DNA from 2 places in the Acidovorax sp. 106 genome. Region 1 is predicted to be linked to the other one. Evidence: riboswitches for the same ligand, from Rfam matches in the RefSeq annotation. Region 1 holds a riboswitch; the other holds the start of a gene.
The links. Region 1 has a riboswitch for S-adenosylhomocysteine ahead of metH (methionine synthase). Riboswitches for the same ligand answer to the same signal wherever they lie in the genome.
Positions count from the first base shown of each region.

Region 2: another riboswitch for S-adenosylhomocysteine. It lies ahead of ahcY (adenosylhomocysteinase); the one in region 1 lies ahead of metH (methionine synthase).

Region 1 is NZ_RCCC01000001.1:1,950,739-1,960,107, forward strand. Features, by position in the region: gene urtD (urea ABC transporter ATP-binding protein UrtD) at 1-390, shown strand, start outside; gene urtE (urea ABC transporter ATP-binding subunit UrtE) at 426-1,115, shown strand; gene fmdA (formamidase) at 1,329-2,555, shown strand; gene C8C98_RS08660 (zinc ribbon domain-containing protein) at 2,602-2,946, shown strand; S-adenosyl-L-homocysteine riboswitch at 3,058-3,172, shown strand; gene metH (methionine synthase) at 3,225-5,939, shown strand; gene C8C98_RS08670 (RidA family protein) at 6,058-6,453, opposite strand; gene C8C98_RS08675 (LysR family transcriptional regulator) at 6,607-7,563, shown strand; gene C8C98_RS08680 (hypothetical protein) at 7,695-8,153, shown strand; gene C8C98_RS08685 (hypothetical protein) at 8,150-8,581, shown strand; gene C8C98_RS08690 (cupin domain-containing protein) at 8,705-9,058, opposite strand; gene C8C98_RS08695 (serine hydrolase) at 9,281-9,369, opposite strand, start outside.
Region 2 is NZ_RCCC01000001.1:944,004-953,372, reverse strand. Features, by position in the region: gene C8C98_RS04220 (glycosyltransferase family 2 protein) at 1-734, opposite strand, end outside; gene C8C98_RS04215 (hypothetical protein) at 731-2,299, opposite strand; gene C8C98_RS04210 (peptide chain release factor 3) at 2,386-4,014, opposite strand; S-adenosyl-L-homocysteine riboswitch at 4,284-4,364, shown strand; gene ahcY (adenosylhomocysteinase) at 4,429-5,865, shown strand; gene C8C98_RS04200 (TlyA family RNA methyltransferase) at 5,983-6,984, shown strand; gene metF (methylenetetrahydrofolate reductase [NAD(P)H]) at 6,981-7,832, shown strand; gene C8C98_RS21985 (septal ring lytic transglycosylase RlpA family protein) at 7,883-8,503, shown strand; gene C8C98_RS04185 (23S rRNA (adenine(2030)-N(6))-methyltransferase RlmJ) at 8,551-9,369, opposite strand, start outside.

The sequences.
Region 1 (9,369 bases):
TTCAAGTGCACCGACGAAGTCAAGGCCCGTGTGCAGGTGGTGGCCGAAGACATCGGCCTGGGCGACAAGCTCGACACCGAGGCGGGCCTGCTCAGCCATGGGCAAAAGCAGTGGCTGGAGATTGGCATGCTGCTGATGCAGGAGCCCGAGCTGCTGATGCTCGACGAACCCATCGCTGGCATGAGCGCCCGCGAGCGCGAACTCACAGCCGAACTTCTGCAGCGCATCTGCAAGAACCGCGCGGTGATCGTCATCGAGCACGACATGGAGTTCGTCAAGCGCATTGCCCACAAGGTCACCGTGATGCACCAGGGAAAGATCCTGGCCGAAGGCCCTATGGAGAAGGTGCAGGCCGACCCCAAGGTCATCGACGTGTACCTAGGCCATTGACTTCCATACCCCATTGAACCCCACAGGAGCACCGCATGCTGGAAGTCAAAGATCTGTTTGTGGCCTACGGCCAGAGCGAGGCGCTGCACGGCATCTCGTTTGAAGGCCGGGCCAACGAAACCGTGGCCATCATGGGCCGCAATGGCATGGGCAAAACCACGCTGTTCAAAAGCCTCATGGGCGTGATGCCCGCCAAGAGCGGCCAGATCACCGTGGCAGGCCAGGACGTGACGAAGGACGAGAGCTTTCGCCGTGTGGCCAAGGGCATCGCCTACGTGCCGCAGGGCCGGATGATTTTTCCGACCCTCACGGTCGAGGAAAACATTGAGACGGGCCTGGAGAACTCTAAGACACGGCAGATTCCAGAAGACATCTATGCGCTGTTCCCCGTGCTGTGGGACATGCGCCGGCGCAAGGGCGGCAACCTGTCGGGCGGGCAGCAGCAGCAACTGGCCATTGCCCGCGCCCTGGTCACTGACCCCAAGGTGCTGCTGCTCGACGAGCCTACGGAGGGTATCCAGCCTTCCATCATCAAAGACATCGCCAAGGCGCTCAACGAGATCCGCAAGCTGCGCCAGATCACCATCGTGGTGAGCGAGCAGGTGCTCTCGTTTGCCATGGATGTGGCCGATCGGTTGTTTGTCATCGAGGGCGGCCGCCTGGTGCATGAGACGGCCCGGGCCGACACCGACCAGCAGCGCATCAAAGCCTATCTGTCGGTATGACATGAAACACCCCCTGAGTCGCCTTCGGCGCCTTCCCCCTCTCTCGCATCGCTGCGCGCTGCGGGAGGGGGACGCCCCCAGCGCGGCGGGGCGGCCCTTGCGCGGGGGCACTGGCGTTGGCCGTGACCGTTTCACAGGCAGCTTGCCTTGCAGGCCCTGGAGCTTTTATCTCAAGTTTTCATTTTTCCACCCACCCCTTCCAAGGAGCACGCCATGGCTGAAACCCTGATCAAGGTCGATCTGAGCAAGTCGCCCACCGAGAACGAAAACATCCACAACCGCTGGCACCCCGACATTCCCATGGCCTGCTGGGTCAACCCGGGCGATGAGTTTGTGCTGGAGACGTTTGACTGGACGGGCGGCTTCATCAAAAACAACGACAGCGCTGACGACGTGCGCGACATTGACCTGACCACGGTGCACTACCTCAGCGGCCCCGTGGGCGTGAAAGGTGCTGAGCCGGGCGACCTGCTGGTGGTGGACCTGCTGGACATTGGCGCCAAGCAAGACAGCCTGTGGGGCTTCAACGGCTTTTTCAGCAAGAACAATGGCGGCGGTTTTTTGACCGAGCATTTCCCGCAGGCGCAAAAGTCGATCTGGGACTTTCACGGCATGTTCACCAGCTCGCGCCATGTGCCCGGTGTGAAGTACGCCGGGCTCATCCACCCAGGCCTGATTGGCTGCCTGCCCGACCGCAAGATGCTGGAGCAGTGGAACGCCCGCGAGCAAGCGCTGATCGACACCGCGCCCACGGCGGGGCTGGCCAACCCGCCATCGGCTGGCACCGCCCACATGGGTCGCCTGACGGGTGAGGCCAAGGCCAAGGCGGCAGCCGAGGGCGCACGCACCGTGCCCCCGCGCGAGCACGGCGGCAACTGCGACATCAAGGACTTGTCGCGGGGCTCCAAGGTGTTCTTCCCGGTGTATGTGGACGGCGCAGGCCTAAGCGTGGGCGACCTGCACTTCAGCCAGGGAGATGGCGAAATCACCTTCTGCGGTGCCATCGAGATGGCAGGCTGGGTGCACATGAAGGTCACCCTCATCAAGGGCGGCATGGCCAAGTACGGCATCAAGAACCCCATCTTCAAGCCCAGCCCCATCACGCCCACCTACAACGACTACCTGATCTTTGAAGGCATCAGCGTGGACGAGGCGGGCAAGCAGTACTACCTGGACGTGAATGTGGCCTACCGCCAGGCCTGCCTGAACGCCATCGAGTATCTGAAGAAGTTTGGCTACTCCGGCGCACAGGCTTACTCCATCCTGGGCACCGCGCCCGTGCAGGGCCACATCAGCGGCGTGGTGGACGTGCCCAACGCCTGCGCCACGCTGTGGCTGCCCACGCAGATTTTTGACTTCGACATCAACCCGAGTGCTGCGGGGCCGATCAAGCACCTGGATGGCTCCATCGCCATGCCGTTGTCGCCCGACCTGGTCTGACCGCTGAACGTCATTGCCATTGCCACTGCTGTGCAAGGAGCCGCCCATGCCCACCTACGACTATGCCTGTGCCCAGTGCGGCGGCTTCGATGCCTTTCGCACGCTGGCCGACCGCAATGAGCCCGCAGCCTGCCCCGACTGCGGGGCGGCATCGCCGCGCGTGTTTGCCACGGCGCCGCGCCTGGCTCTGATGAGTGCGTCCGCCCGCAGCGCCATCGCCACGAATGAACGTGCGCGGCACGAGCCGCAGCGCTCGGGCGACTACGCGCGCCTCAAGCACCCGGCGGGTTGCGGCTGCTGCTCGTCGTCGGCCAGCCGCAAGGCCACGGTGACGGCGCCCAATGGCGCCAAAGCGTTTCCGAGCAAGCGGCCCTGGATGATTTCTCATTGAAAGGGCTGGGCCGTCCTTGTTGGACGGCGATGTTCCAAGTAGCAAGACTATCTGGCAGCACAACGCCATCAGGTGGCGCAGCAACGTGCGCTTCCCCTTAAAATCTCCGCTTCGCCCAAGGAGCGTTGCAGCGGCAGGCCAGGCCCCACCCACAGGTGGCCGGTTGCCGTCAGGCTTGGGCCCTGTGCGCTATGGCGCAGCCCCACTGTAACGACGCTCACCTGTTTTTCCGTGTTTCTGCACAGGTGAGCCCTATGTCCGCTATTTCCGTCCCCCCCATGAAACTCTCTGGCCTGGAGCCCGTCTCCATTGGCGAGGGCACGTTGTTCGTCAACGTGGGTGAGCGCACCAACGTCACCGGCTCCAAGGCGTTCGCGCGCATGATCCTGAATGGCCAGTACGAAGAGGCCCTGGCCGTGGCGCGCCAGCAGGTGGAAAACGGCGCCCAGGTCATCGACATCAACATGGACGAGGCCATGCTCGACAGCAAGGCCGCCATGGTGCGCTTTCTGCAGCTCATCGCGTCCGAGCCCGACATCGCGCGCGTGCCCATCATGGTGGACAGCTCCAAGTGGGAGGTGATCGAGGCCGGCCTGCGCTGCGTGCAGGGCAAGGGCATCGTCAACTCCATCTCCATGAAGGAGGGCGTGGACAAGTTCAAGCACGAGGCGCGCTTGGTGCGCCGCTATGGTGCCGCCGCCGTGGTCATGGCGTTTGACGAAGTGGGCCAGGCCGACACCTACGAGCGCAAGATCGAAATCTGCGAGCGCGCCTACCGCATCCTGGTCGATGAAGTCGGCTTCCCGCCCGAAGACATCATCTTCGACCCCAACATCTTTGCCGTAGCCACCGGCATTGAAGAGCACAACAACTACGCCGTCGATTTCATCGAAGCCACGCGCTGGATCAAGCAGAACCTGCCGGGCGCCAAGGTGTCGGGCGGCGTGTCGAACGTGTCGTTCAGCTTCCGCGGCAACGACCCGGTGCGCGAGGCCATCCACACCGTTTTCCTGTACCACGCCATCCAGGCGGGCATGGACATGGGCATCGTCAATGCAGGCATGGTGGGTGTGTACGACGACTTGGAGCCCACGCTGCGCGAGCGCGTGGAAGACGTGGTGCTCAACCGCCGCCCCGACGCGGGTGAGCGCTTGGTCGAGATTGCCGAAACCGCCAAAAGCGGCGCCAAGGACGAAAGCAAAAAGCTCGAATGGCGCGGCACGCCCGAGCAGCCCAAGACCGTGGGCGAGCGCCTGTCGCACGCGCTGGTGCACGGCATCACCGACTTCATCACCGAAGACACGGAAGAGGCCTACCGTGCCATCCTGGCCAAGGGTGGGCGCCCGCTGCACGTGATCGAAGGCCCGCTCATGGACGGTATGAACGTGGTGGGCGACCTGTTTGGCGCGGGCAAGATGTTCTTGCCCCAGGTGGTGAAAAGCGCGCGGGTGATGAAGTCCGCCGTGGCCCACCTGATCCCCTACATCGAAGAAGAAAAGCGCCAGGACGAACTGGCCGGGCGCGATGTGCGCAGCAAGGGCAAGATCATCATCGCCACCGTCAAGGGCGACGTGCACGACATCGGCAAGAACATCGTCACCGTCGTGCTCCAGTGCAACAACTTTGAAGTGGTGAACATGGGCGTGATGGTGCCTTGCCACGAAATTTTGGCGCGCGCCAAGGTCGAGGGGGCAGACATCGTGGGCCTGTCGGGCCTCATCACCCCCAGCCTCGAAGAGATGCAGTACGTGGCTGGTGAAATGCAGAAGGACGACCACTTCCGCATCAAGAAAATCCCGCTGCTCATCGGCGGCGCCACCACCAGCCGCGTGCACACCGCCGTCAAGATCGCGCCGCACTACGAAGGCCCCGTGGTCTATGTGCCCGACGCCTCGCGGAGCGTGAGCGTGGCGCAAAGCCTGCTGGGCGATGGCGTGCAGAACTACGTTCAGGAACTGAACGCCGACTACGAAAAAGTCCGCACCCAGCACGCCAACAAGAAGGCCACGCCCCTGTGGCCCCTGGCCAAGATCCGCGCCAACAAGACGCCGGTGGACTGGTCTGCCTACCAGAGCGCCGTGCCACGCGCGCTGGGCCGCCGCGTGTTCAAGAACTTCGATCTGGCCGAGCTGGCCAAGTACATCGACTGGGGCCCGTTCTTCCAGACTTGGGACTTGGCCGGGCCGTACCCCGCCATCCTCACGGACGAGATCGTGGGCGTGGAAGCCACGCGTGTGTTTGCCGATGGGCAGGCCATGCTCAAGAAGATCATCGAAGGCCGGTGGCTCACGGCCAGCGGCGTGATGGCCTTGCTGCCCGCCAACAGCGTGAACGATGACGACATCGAGTTCTACACCGACGACACCCGCACCGAGGTGGCCATGACTTGGTACGGCCTGCGCCAGCAGGCCGAAAAGCACACCATCGACGGAGTGACGCGCCCCAGCCGCTGCCTGGCCGACTTTGTGGCGCCCAAGGAGAGCGGCATTGCTGACTACGCTGGCATGTTCGCGGTGACGGCAGGCCTAGGGATCGAGAAGAAGGAAAAGGCCTTCATCGACCAGCTGGACGACTACTCCGCCATCATGTTCAAGAGCCTGGCCGATCGCTTGGCAGAGGCGTTCGCCGAAGCCCTGCACCACCGCGTGCGCACCGACCTGTGGGGCTACGCAGCGGGCGAGCAGCTGAGCAACGACGACATGATTGCCGAGAAGTACCACGGCATCCGCCCCGCGCCCGGCTACCCCGCCTGTCCTGACCACAGCGCCAAGACCGACCTGTTCCGCGTGCTGCAGGCTGGCGAGATCGGCATGTCGCTCACCGAAAGCCTGGCCATGATGCCCGCCGCCAGCGTGAGCGGCTTCTACATCGGCCACCCCGATGCGGTGTACTTCAACGTCGGCAAGATCGGCGAAGACCAGCTGCACGACATGGCGCAGCGCCGGGGCATGGACGAGAAGGTGCTGGAGCGGTTGTTGGCCCCGAACATGTGATGCTATGAAATAAATAGCTATCAGCGCTTATTGGGTAAACGCTAGACGTTGTTATGACCTTAAAAGGCTCCTGCGCAGGAGCCTTTTTTCTGCCGTGTGGGATCACTCCATCCGGCGTTCAGGCTTGCGGCAGCTTGGCAATCACCTTGATCTCGAACTGAAACCCATACAGCCACGTCACCCCGATGCCGGTGAGCGTGGGGTAGGGCGCCTCGCCCCAGAACTCGGGCACGATGCTCCAGACGGTGTCGAAGTTCGCCTCGGGGTTCACCACGAACATCGTCACGTCGACCACGTCGTCAAACGTGCAGCCTGCCGCCTGCAGCACGGCGTTGAGGTTGCTGAACGCCAGGCGCACCTGGGCGGCCACATCGGGCTCGGGCGAGCCGTCTCCGCGGCTGCCCACCTGGCCAGAGACAAACAGAAAGCCATTGGCACGCACGGCGGGCGAATAGCGGTTGCGCTCGTACAGCGCCTGGCGGCCTGCGGGAAACACGACATCACGGGTGGGCATGGAGAGTCCTTTCATTCATGCGGGGATGGGTGGTGATGCAGGCACTGTAGAAGCGAGCGCTGTTCTGATAAACAGGCTAATCTGCGCAGCACTGTTCTTCATTTCCAAACAATCAACAATGGGCGGCGCCGTGTGCGTCTTGCCCCCGCCGCCATGGACCGTTTTGACGCCCTGCAGGCCTTTGCCCGCGTTGTGGAATCGGGCAGCTTCACCAAAGCCGCCCACACCTTGGGCATGGGCCGCACCACCGTGACCCAGCTGGTGCAGCAACTCGAAGCCCGCCTGCGCGTGAAGCTGCTGCACCGCACCACGCGCAGCGTGCAGCTCACCGCCGATGGCGCCGCTTACTACCAGCGGGTGGTGCGCCTGCTGGCCGACCTGGAGGAGGCGGACGCCAGCCTCTCCAGCGCCGTGGCCGCACCCCGGGGGCGGCTGCGGGTGGATGTGCCCAGCCCGCTGGCCAGCCTCGTTCTCATCCCCGCACTGCCCGCCTTCCATGCCCAATACCCTGATATCCAGCTGGACCTGGGCGTCAGCGACCGTGTGGTGGATCTGGTGAGTGACAAGGTCGATTGCGTGGTGCGTGGCGGCACCATCACCAACCCCTCGCTCATCGCGCGCCATGTGGGCGATCTGGTCTTGAGCGTCTATGCCGCCCCCAGCTACCTGCAGCGCTGCGGTGCGCCACAGCACCCTTCCGAGCTGCAGGGGCCGCACCACCTCACGGTGGGCTTTGTGTGGGCCCGCACCGGCAAGCCCCTGCCGTTTGCCATGCGCCGAGGTCAGGAACAAGTGCAGGCCCAGGGGCGCTATGTGTGTGCGGTGGATGACGGCAATGCCTACCTGGCTGCAGGCCTGGCGGGCCTGGGGGTGCTGTGGCTGCCCGACTACATGGCACGGGCGCATGCGGAGACTGGCGCCTTGAAGCCTTTGTTTACCGATTGGCAAATGGAGGCGATGCCGATGTCCGTGGCCTATCCGCCGCACCGCCATGTCAGCGCCAAGCTGCGCGTCTTCATTGACTGGATCGTTGGGCTGATGGCGCAGCATGCGCCGATGCAGCGGGCGGTGGATGCGGCACCGGCCATTTACAAACCCAAACAACCGTAACCGTTAGAACCCCGATTCCATCGGTCCTCCGTGGTCCACTACGCGCGGCCCCGAACCGGCGATTGCAGGAAAGTCGCCGTGTAGGCACGTCAGATGCGGAAGTGGGCCATCAATCTACGGAGGGAACTATTGTGTTCAAGCGATATGCCAGGCCACTGGCTGGAACGGCTGCGGCGGCAGTGGCGGTAACGCTGCTGGCAGGTTGTGCCACGGGTTATCAGGGTTCGTCCAATGCGTTGATTGGAACGGGCACCTTTGGCTACCGGGAGGTCAAAGGGCCGGGAGAGCTCATCAAGGTCAGTTTTCATGGCAATTTATTGACCGAGAACGAGGCTGTGGGCCGTTACCTCGTGTACCGGTGCGCCGAAATCGCCCAGCGCGAAAACAAGGCCTATTTCGCCCTGTACCCCACGCTGCTGGCGGCAGCGTTGGACAAGCGCACCAGTAGCAACCTGCCGGTTACGTTCACTTCGCCCGCCCGCGCCTATGCGTACATCTTGTTCTTTAACGCGCCCGCGCAAGGCCTGATAAACACCAAAGAGGTGCTGGCCCGACTGGGGCCTGAAGTGAAGAAAGGGGTGACCCCATGAGGCGCAGTTGTCATGTGGCGATGGTGTTGGCAGCGGTGTGGCTGGCGGGCTGTGCCTCGCTGCCCGAGTACCGGCCCGCACCCGGCGCGCCCGCTGCCCGCCTGAACATGCAGGGCGTTGGCGACAAGCTTTTGTGCGTGGATGGTGCGCTGTACAAGCCCGCGAACGATGGTGATGGATATGCCCCCATCCCTGCGGGGCGCCGGGTGAAAATCAGTGTGTATTACAACGAGCAGCGCAACAACGTCGTGTTCCGTTGCGACGCACGCGTCAGCATTGTGCCGGCGGCGGGCCAGAAGTACCTGGTGGACTTTGAACCCCACACCGAGCGTTGCTACCTCATGATCTTCAAGGAAGATGCGTCCAAGCGCACCGGGCTGGCGATGGAGCCCACGTTGGCCGGGGCCTCTGCCTGCAAAGCGCCCTGAGTCCTTGGCGCGTTGTGTGATGTGGGTGTAATTGCTATGAAAATAAGAGCTGTCAGCGCTTATTAAATATGCGCTAGAGGCCAATTTAATTGAAGATCACGCAGGCGCAATGCGTGCACGGCGTCAAGCCGCCACCCACACCTTGCGCACCGTCTCCAGCGTGCGCCAGGTGCCCAGGTAGCCGGGCTTCATGATGAAGCAGTCGCCCGCGCGGTAGGTGATGGGGGCGTGGCCGTCTTCGGTGATCTCGGCCACGCCGCTGAGGATGTAGCAAAACTCCCAGGTCTCCCCTTTGATGGAGCGGTTGGTGCCGGGCGTGGATTCAAAAACACCCGCGCGCACCTTGCCGTCCTTGGCGCTGTCGATGTCCCAGTTGCGGCAGACGATGTCGCCCTCAATGACGCGATCGGCAGGCGGGCTGGATTCGCGGGGCTCGCCCAGTTGGTCGAAGTGGAAGGTGACGAGTTTGCGGGTCATGGCAGGCCTTGCAGGGTGTGCAGTGTGGTGTGGGTTGACACCCCTGCCCCCCGGGCCTGCGTGTGGCAACCCCCTGGGTGCGCAGGGGCACCGGATGGTATGAATGCTAGGCCAGACCGCCCTGGGGCGGGTGCCAAAGTGGTGGCCCGCCGTGGTGGCAAATGTGCGATGCAGGGGCCCTGGCAGCGCAAAGTGCTGCGGGGGTTGGCCGTGCCTTGCGGGCTACAGCGCGGCGTACACCAGCGTGGGGAACAACTCGCACAGGTACTGCAGTTGCCCCGGTGCCTGCGTGAGCAGGATGGCGAACAGGT
Region 2 (9,369 bases), 1.0 Mb from region 1:
CAAAAAGCCAGAAGTGAAACTAGTACTCCAAGGTAGGTTGCAATTTTGAGGGGTAAGATAGTGAATGAGGTGATTCCTTCTATCGCGAAATTCCATAATTTCCAATAGTTGAATTTTGTTTCTCCTGCGGCACGGGCTTCACGTCGGTAGTCAATTGCTTTTGATGGATAGCCGACCCAGGAAAAAATGCCTTTCATAAATCGATGGTGCTCTCGCAACTGCAGGATGGCATCTACAGTTCTACGACTCATGATTCGGTAGTCGCCGGTGTCTGCCGGGATATGGATATTTGATATCTTTCCCATCAGTTTATAAAACTGCGCCGCTGTATATTTTTTTAGCCAAGTTTCACCGTCACGGTGAGTGCGCCTTGCGTAAGCGATGTCAAAACCATTTTCCCAGGCGGAAATAAAATCAACAATCAGTTCTGGGGGGTCTTGCAAATCTGCGTCAATTACTATGATGGCGTCACCTCGGGCATGCTCCAAACCTGCGGTCATGGCGATCTCTTTGCCAAAGTTGCGTGATAGGTTGACGCTGCTGATGCGCTGATCACAGCTCTGTATATTATCAATGATGTTTTGAGTCGAGTCGCGGCTCCCATCGTTCACAAATACGATTTCCCAATCGTATTTTTCGATCGGCTTTATGATGCTATCAATGCGTGAATGAAAAATCGGCAGAACCAATTCTTCGTTATAAGCGGGGACAACGATGGATATGAGTTTTTTCATTGGGATTCTTTGCAGGAAATCTCAGTGACGCGCAACGTTCCGTAGCTTCGAGTTTCCTTGGAGGTGCAGCCTATGTCTGCCTGTAGTGTGCTAAGTGCGGCTTTCATTTGAGGTTCGAAGGCAGAATGACTGAAGAATATGAGATGCTGTTTTTGATCGGTGGTCTGCTTTAAATGGTTTACAAGTGGTGCGATATCGAAGGCATCCCACGTGTTTTTTTCTAGTTCACTCAGTGGGATGTGTTCTTTCAAGTAATGTTGAAAGTAGGCTTGCAGTATCGGTTGATGGCTAATTGGCATGATAATAATGTCGCCGGCTTGATATGCCTTGGCGACTGCTTCGGATGCTCCCTTCCACTCACCCCAGCCCTGTGGTTTTGGGGATGCGTTCCATACCAGTAGGCCGCCAATTGCAATGAATGGAATTGAAAATAGGCTAATATTCTTAATCCAGTTTGAAGTTTGTGTAAAAATTGCAGTCAGTAAAAGGCATCCCGGGATAATGAATATCATGTATCGTTCGTGCACGAACTCTGCGCGGCGGGTGCCAATGATTTGCACAATAAAGAAAAGGGTGCTAATTCCCAGAACGTATCCTGTAATTAGCTGCAAAGGGTGATTTTCTTTGCGCATTTTTCGATAGGCGAGGTAGCAGGCAATGAGGAGTAGCAGTGCGATCCAAAAATGAACCATTCCTATATGCCCTGGGCTAAAATTACGGATGAATGCAGTAAAGTTGCGTTTGAATGTCATTGCTAGCGACAGCGCATCCGGCGGAGCTGCATTTAGCTTTGTCATGATGCCAATCCACCCCAGTGCGATGTAAGCAAGGGCGGGAAGCAGTGCCAAAGACCATCGCGTAGAAACGCGTGTCAGTGCAGAAATACTGCGTGCTTGCAACGTGGGGACAGCAGTAAATGCTGCAACGCTGAGTACGAAAACCAAGCCGTAATAGTGATTTAATGCAAGTAACCCGCCGAGCGTGAGGAGTGTTACGGTTGGCCTCCCTTGGGCGAGGGTATGCGGAGCGGTTTCTATTTGCTTGATGAGTCGGGCGAACATCCAGGCAGTTAAGCAGGCTGAAAGTGCATAGTTGCGTGCATCTTGGCTGTAGATAATAAGGCAACCCGAGGTGGCCAAAAGCAGCATGTATACGATGCGTGTAGGCCGTGTGATGGTATGTGGCAGCGCGAAGACCGACAGCATTGTGACGATACCCAAGACGGCACTCAAGCTGCGAACAGCGAATTCCGATGTGCCCCACAGGTGGATCCATGGCACGAGCAGCACTTCATACAGAGGTGGATGGGGGTCTGCAAGTTTCCATGTCCAGAAACTGTCGGTAATTTGCAGGTGCGCCATGCTTCGCTCTGGAAGCAGAGGCCCATTCCATGGGCCTGACCGGGTGACTGCGCTTACCGAAAAAAGCTCATCGTCCCAGAAGCTAAATGCGCCCAGTTCGTAAAAGCGCAGCGAGGCCCCTATGACGAGCAATAGAGCCATGGTGAAGTAAAAAATTCCCTGCTTGTGTTTTTGAACTAATGCGGCAATCCGTGAAATTGGCATTTTTTAAATAGATTTGATTTATGTGTTTTTCGGCTTTGTTTGTTTTCACGCTACCGAGTCGAGGCATTCTTTGCAGGGCGGGGTGGTTATGCATTGACCTGCAAAGCCAACCCCGCATGCTCCCGCAGCGGATGAAAGTGAATCTTCGGAAACCGCTCCTGCGCCAACCGCACGTCGTATGGTGATGTGCACAGATAGGCCAGCGTGTCCGCCGCGTCGTGCGCCATACGCAGGGGGTAGGCGTTTTCAAACTCGCGCAGTTCAGCGGCGGTATTTGCGGTGATCCAGCGGGCGCCCGTGTACTGGCAGCCTTCCAGGCGCACGTCGGCGTCGTACTCGGCCTTCAGGCGGTGTTGCACCACTTCAAACTGCAGTTGGCCCACGGCGCCCAGCAGCATGTTGCCGCCCGCGTCGGGTTTGAAGACTTGAATGGCGCCTTCTTCGCCCAGCTGGGCCAGGCCTTGTTGCAGTTGCTTAGTGCGCAGCGGGTTTTTGAGCACCACGGTCATGAACATTTCGGGCGCGAAGAAGGGCAGGCCGGTGAACTGCAGGTTGGCGCCGTCAGTGATGGTGTCGCCCAGCTGCACGCCGCCGTGCGTGGTGAAGCCGATGATGTCGCCCGCGTAGGCTTCTTCCACCGCTTCACGGCGCTGGCTCATGAAGGTGACTACGCTGGTGGGGCGCAGTTCTTTGGCGGTGCGCTGCACCTTGAGCTTCATGCCAGGGGTGTACTTGCCCGAGGCCACGCGCACAAAGGCGATGCGGTCGCGGTGGTTGGCGTCCATGTTGGCCTGCACCTTGAACACGACGCCGGAGAAGCCTTCGTCCTCGGGCTGGATGGTTTTGACCACCGGCTGCTTGTTGACTTCGAGCGTGCTGATGCGGGGGCCGGGGGGCGGGGCCATATCCACCAGGGCATCAAGCACCTCCATCACCCCGAAGTTGTTCACACCGGAGCCAAAGAACACGGGGGTCAGCTTGCCCGCCAGGAAGGCTTCGTGGTCCCAGGCTGGCGATGCGCCCACGGCCAGTTCCATGCTTTCGAGCGCCGCATCGAACTCGGTGCCGAAGCGCGCGCGCAGCGTGGTTTCGTCTGACAAAGGGATGGCCTCAAAGTCCTGCGGGCGGCGCTCACTGCCCGACTCGAACACGGTCATGGTCTTGGTGCGCAGGTTGATGATGCCGCCGAAGGCCTTGCCTTGGCCCACAGGCCAAGTCATGGGGCAGCAGGGCATGCCCAGCTCGCGCTCGACTTCGTCCATGATGTCCAGCGGGTCGCGCACTTCGCGGTCCATCTTGTTCACGAAGGTGATGATGGGCGTGTCACGTTGGCGGCAAACCTCGATCAGGCGGCGGGTCTGCGCTTCCACACCGTTGGCGGCGTCGATCACCATCAGGGCCGAGTCCACGGCCGTGAGCACGCGGTAGGTGTCCTCGGAGAAGTCCTTGTGGCCGGGGGTGTCGAGCAAGTTGACCACATGGTCGCGGTAGGCCATCTGCATCACCGACGATGCGACCGAGATGCCGCGCTGCTTTTCAATCTCCATCCAGTCGGAGGTGGCGTGGCGGCTGGCCTTGCGGCCCTTCACGGCGCCGGCGATTTGGATGGCTCCCGAGAACAGCAGCAGCTTTTCCGTCAGCGTGGTCTTACCCGCGTCAGGGTGGGAGATGATGGCAAAGGTACGGCGGCGCCGGGTTTCTGGGGCGTGGGACACGGAAGTTCCTGGAATGGGAGGGCAAGCGCTGCAGGTTGCAGCATTGCCAGATCAGACTGTGCAAAGGTCTGTCGTTGCGCTGAAGAACAGCGCAGTTAACAATGATTTTACCTATGCGTGAAACTGCGGCTGCGCAGGTGGCTACCTGGTGTGCATGGTCTGCGCAGGCGCTGCAGGCTGAATCGTACCTTGGCCGTCTCCTCGATTTGTGTTCGGATAGTTACCCGTCACAAGCAGTGCCGGTTTGAGGTCTTGCTCCTATAATTCGCCCATCCGAGGAGCGTTGCAGCGTCCCCCAGCACAGGCGGGGCGTGAGGCTCGGAGTCATCAAGCAACGACGCTCATCCACTTTTCGTGTGGTGAGTTGCATCTTTCCCCGTCAAGTGGCTTTTCAAACATGCTTTGGAGCACACCATGAACGCACGCATCAACGCCCCGGTCAACACTGACTGCATCATTGCCGACATCGGCCTAGCTGAATGGGGCCGCAAGGAAATCCGCATCGCCGAAACCGAGATGCCCGGCCTGATGGCCATCCGCGAGGAATTCGCACCCAAACAGTCGCTCAAGGGCGCGCGCATCACGGGCTCGTTGCACATGACGATCCAGACCGCTGTGCTGATCGAGACGCTGCAAGCCCTGGGTGCCGAAGTGCGCTGGGCCTCTTGCAATATTTTCTCCACGCAAGACCATGCTGCTGCTGCCATCGCCGCTGCTGGCACTCCCGTGTTTGCCGTGAAGGGCGAGACGCTGGTCGACTACTGGGACTACACCCACCGCATTTTTGACTTTGGCGCTGCCGGCACAGAGGGCGAAGGCCCCAACCTGATTCTGGACGACGGCGGCGACGCCACGCTGCTGATGCACCTGGGCAAGCAGGCTGAAAAGGACCAGAAGGTACTGGACAACCCTGGCAGCGAAGAAGAGCGCATCTTGTTTGCCGCCATCAAGGCCAAGCTGGCGGTGGATGCCACCTGGTACAGCCGCAAGAGCGCCCAGATCATCGGTGTGACCGAAGAGACCACCACGGGTGTGCACCGCTTGAAGGAGATGTCGGCCAAGGGCAGCCTGATGTTCCGCGCCATCAACGTGAACGACTCGGTGACCAAGAGCAAGTTCGACAACCTGTACGGCTGCCGTGAATCGCTGGTGGACGGCATCAAGCGCGCCACGGACGTGATGATCGCTGGCAAGGTGGCTGTGGTGGCGGGCTACGGCGACGTGGGCAAGGGCTCGGCCCAGGCGCTGCGTGCCTTGAGCGCCCAAGTGTGGGTGACTGAGATCGACCCCATCAACGCCCTGCAAGCCGCCATGGAAGGCTACAAGGTCGTGACCATGGAATATGCCGCCGACAAGGCCGACATCTTCGTGACCACGACGGGCAACCGTGACGTGATCACGTTCGACCACATGAAGGCCATGAAGGACCAGGCCATCGTCTGCAACATCGGCCACTTCGACAACGAAATCCAGGTCGCCAAGCTCGAAGAGCACTGCCAGTGGGAAGAGATCAAGCCCCAGGTGGACCATGTGATTTTTGCCGACGGCAAGCGCATCATCTTGCTGGCCAAGGGCCGTCTGGTGAACCTGGGCTGCGGCACGGGCCACCCCAGCTTTGTGATGTCGTCGAGCTTTGCCAACCAGACGATTGCGCAGATTGAACTCTTCACGCACAGCGACTTCTATGAAAACGGCAAGGTCTATGTGCTGCCCAAGCACCTGGACGAAAAGGTGGCTCGCCTGCACCTGAAGAAGGTGGGCGCCATGCTGTCTGAACTGACGGACGAGCAAGCGGCCTACATCGGCGTGCCTAAGCAAGGCCCTTACAAGCCTGACACCTACCGCTATTGATGGCTAGGTGCGGTGTTTGCTCCTGATTTAGGAGCTGCTAGCGCTTATTGGATAAGCGCTAGCGCCTGTTTTTATTTGAATTGATTTGAATGTTCGTCGAATGACGAGAGAGAACGCATGCGCGCAGACGTATTTTTGGTGGAAGGCGGCCATGCGGCCACGCGCTCGCAAGCGCAGCGCTTGATCGCTTCGGGAGTGGAGTGGCGTCTGACGCCCCTGTCGCCCTGGAACAAAGTGGCCAAGAACGGGGATGACATTCCGTCGGTGGCCGAGGTGCGGCTGCTGGACGATGCCGAGGCCAAATACATCTCGCGTGGCGGGCTCAAGCTCGAAGGCGCTTTGCAGGCCACGGGCCTGGCCGTCCAAGGGCTGCGCTGCCTGGATGTGGGGCAGAGCACCGGGGGGTTCACGGATTGCCTGCTGCAGCACGGTGCGACCCAGGTGGTGGGCGTGGACGTGGGCCATGGGCAGTTGCACGATCGCCTGCGGGGCGATGTGCGCGTGGTGGGCGTGGAAGGGCTCAACGCCCGGGCGATGACGGCCGAGTCGCTGCTGGAAGGCTGCGAGGCGGCCTTGTCCGAAGAGCTGGTGCAAGACCATGAAGACAACGACACCCAGCCGGTGGCCCCCTACAGCTGGATGCGCAATGGCGGCTTGATCGATGAAGAGTACGACGACAGCGACGACGCCAAAGAGCAAGACGTAGAGACCTTCAAGGCCGAGCGAGCCGCCAAGGCCCGCGCGCGGGCTGAGGGCACCTTGCCCGTGGTGCGCCAGCGCCGAGAGGGGCGAGAGGATGTGCAGGTCACGCCCGTGTTCGACCTGGTAACGGGTGACCTGTCGTTCATCTCGCTGACCTTGGTGCTGCCTGCCTTGGTGCCACTGGTGGCGCCGCAGGGCCGTTTGCTCATGCTGGTCAAGCCGCAGTTTGAATTGCAGCCTGGCCAAGTCGGCAAAGGTGGCATTGTGCGTGACGAGGCGTTGTATGCCGTTGTCGAAAAGCGCATCCGAGATTGCTGTGCAGAGCTGGGCCTGCAGGTGCTTGCATGGCTGGAAAGCCCCATCCAAGGCGGCGACGGCAACCGGGAATTTTTTGTGGATGCAAGGAGGACGGCATGAACGCTGCCAAGACGGAAGCCACCGGATTCCCGGTGAGCCTGGAGTTTTTCCCCCCGAAAACGCCCGAAGGGGCCGAAAAGCTGCGCGCTGTGCGCCAGCGGCTGTATGCGCTGCACCCCGAGTTTTGCTCCGTGACCTACGGCGCTGGGGGATCCACGCAGGAGGGCACGTTCACCACGGTGCGTGAAATCCTCGCCGAGGGCGTGAGCGCCGCATCGCACTTTTCGTGCATCGGCGCCACCCGCCAGTCGGTGCGTGAGCAACTGGCTGTGCTCAAGGGCATGGGGGTTCGCCGCTTGGTCGCCTTGCGGGGCGATCTCCCCAGCGGCTACGGTGCGGGCGGAGAGTTCCAGTACGCCAGCGATCTGGTTACCTTCATCCGTGAAGAAACGGGGCGCGACTTCCACATTGAGGTGGCTGCTTACCCAGAAGTGCATCCCCAGGCACGTTCGCCAGAGGCAGACTTGAAGGCCTACGTGGCCAAGGTGCAGGCGGGTGCGGACGCCGCGATCACCCAGTATTTCTACAACAGCGATGCCTACTTCCGGTTTTTGGAAGATACCCAGAAGCTGGGCGCCAACATCCCTGTGGTGCCGGGGATCATGCCCATCTCCAGCTCTACGCAGTTGATGCGCTTCTCCGATGCTTGTGGTGCCGAAATCCCCCGCTGGATTCGCTTGCGCCTGCAAGGCTTTGGCGACGATACCGCCAGCATCAAGGCGTTTGGCCTGGACGTGGTTACGGACCTGTGTGATCAACTGCGCAGTGCTGGCGTGCCTGCCTTGCATTTCTACACCATGAACCAAAGCGCTGCGACTTTGGAAATCTGCCGCCGTCTGGAGCTGTAGGCGTGCCGCTGCGACAGGGCGCCTTCTGGGCGCAGGCACACTGCCGCGCGATGGGATCCCTGCACGCTGCGCTGGCACTGGCGTGGCGGTGTGGTGGCTGCGCAGCCCTTTGGGTCGGCTTGATTGCATCCACAGATGTGCTGGCGCAGGGCCTGGCGCCTGCGGCACTTGTTGCGGCCGGTGTGCCTGCCGTGCCTGCGACGCCAGAGGCCAGTCCCCCCGCTTTGGTGGATGCTCCTGCTCCGCCTCCAGTCTCGGGCGCGCGGCGCGCGGCACAGCGTTCATCCATTGATTTGCTGGCGGATGTAGATGGTGCTGAAGAGGTGGACGACGCCGATGTGCAGCCCAGCGAGACCGGGCTGGCTTCCTGGTATGGGCCAGGCTTTCACAAGCGGCGCACGGCCAGCGGGGAGCGCTTTGACATGCATGCCCTGACGGCCGCCCACCGCACGCTGCCGTTTGGCACGTTGGTCTGCGTGCGCAGCCAGGCCACGGGCCGTGGGGTGGTGGTGCGCATCAACGACCGCGGCCCCCATGTGGCCAACCGGGTGCTGGATTTAAGCCGTGGCGCGGCGTTGGCGCTGGGCATGGGCGGCTTGGGGCTTAAACCGGTGGATGTGTTTCCGCTGGGCTCGGGCGAAGACACTTGCCCGCCCAAGCGCCCTGAGTAGCTTGGAACAGGTTCCCAGGCCCGCCAGAAGGCCGGGCCTGAGCATGGTCAGCCCCCGGATTCCAGCGTATGCGTGGCGTGCTTGTCCTGGGCCAGCAACTCCACCATTTGTGGCAGCGCTTCTTTCAGTGCAGCTTTCAGTGTGAAGGGTGGGTTGATCAGGAACATGCCGCTGGCAGGCAGGCCCGGGCGCTTGACTTCGCCTGCCGCATCTTCCGTGATCTTGCTGGATTTGACGGTCAGCGTGGCATGCAGCCAGCTCTTGCCTGCCTTGGTGGCCATGGTCTTGAGTCGGCGGGGCAGGTCATGGGCCTCAGGGCGCGGAATGATGGGGTACCACACGGCGTACGTGCCAGTGGCAAAACGCTTGAGCGAATCGGCCACCATGTCCAGCACCTTGCCGTAGTCGCTCTTCATTTCATAGCTGGGATCGCACAGCAGCAAAGCACGACGGGCCGGTGGCGGTAAGAATTTTTTGATGCCTTCAAAGCCATCTTCATGCAGCACGGCCACTTGCCTGCCTGCATTGAGCTGGGCTACATTGCCCGCCAGTGCGCGCATGTCGGTGGGGTGCAACTCAAACACTTTGAGCTTGTCGTGTTCGCGCAGCAGCCGTTGGCTGATGAAGGGTGAGCCGGGATACACCTTGGTCTTGGTGCCCTGATTGAAGGCGCGCACCATGTCTACGTAGGCTGCCAGCGCTGGGGTCAGGGGCGGTACTTCCGGAGCGACCAGCCGTAAGATGCCATCGGCGGCTTCGGCGCTGGTGCTGGCGTAGTCGCCGTCCAGGCGGTACAAGCCGGCGCCCGCATGGGTGTCCAGCACGGTCAGTGCCGCATCTTTCTCCGTAAGGTATTGCAAAGTGGC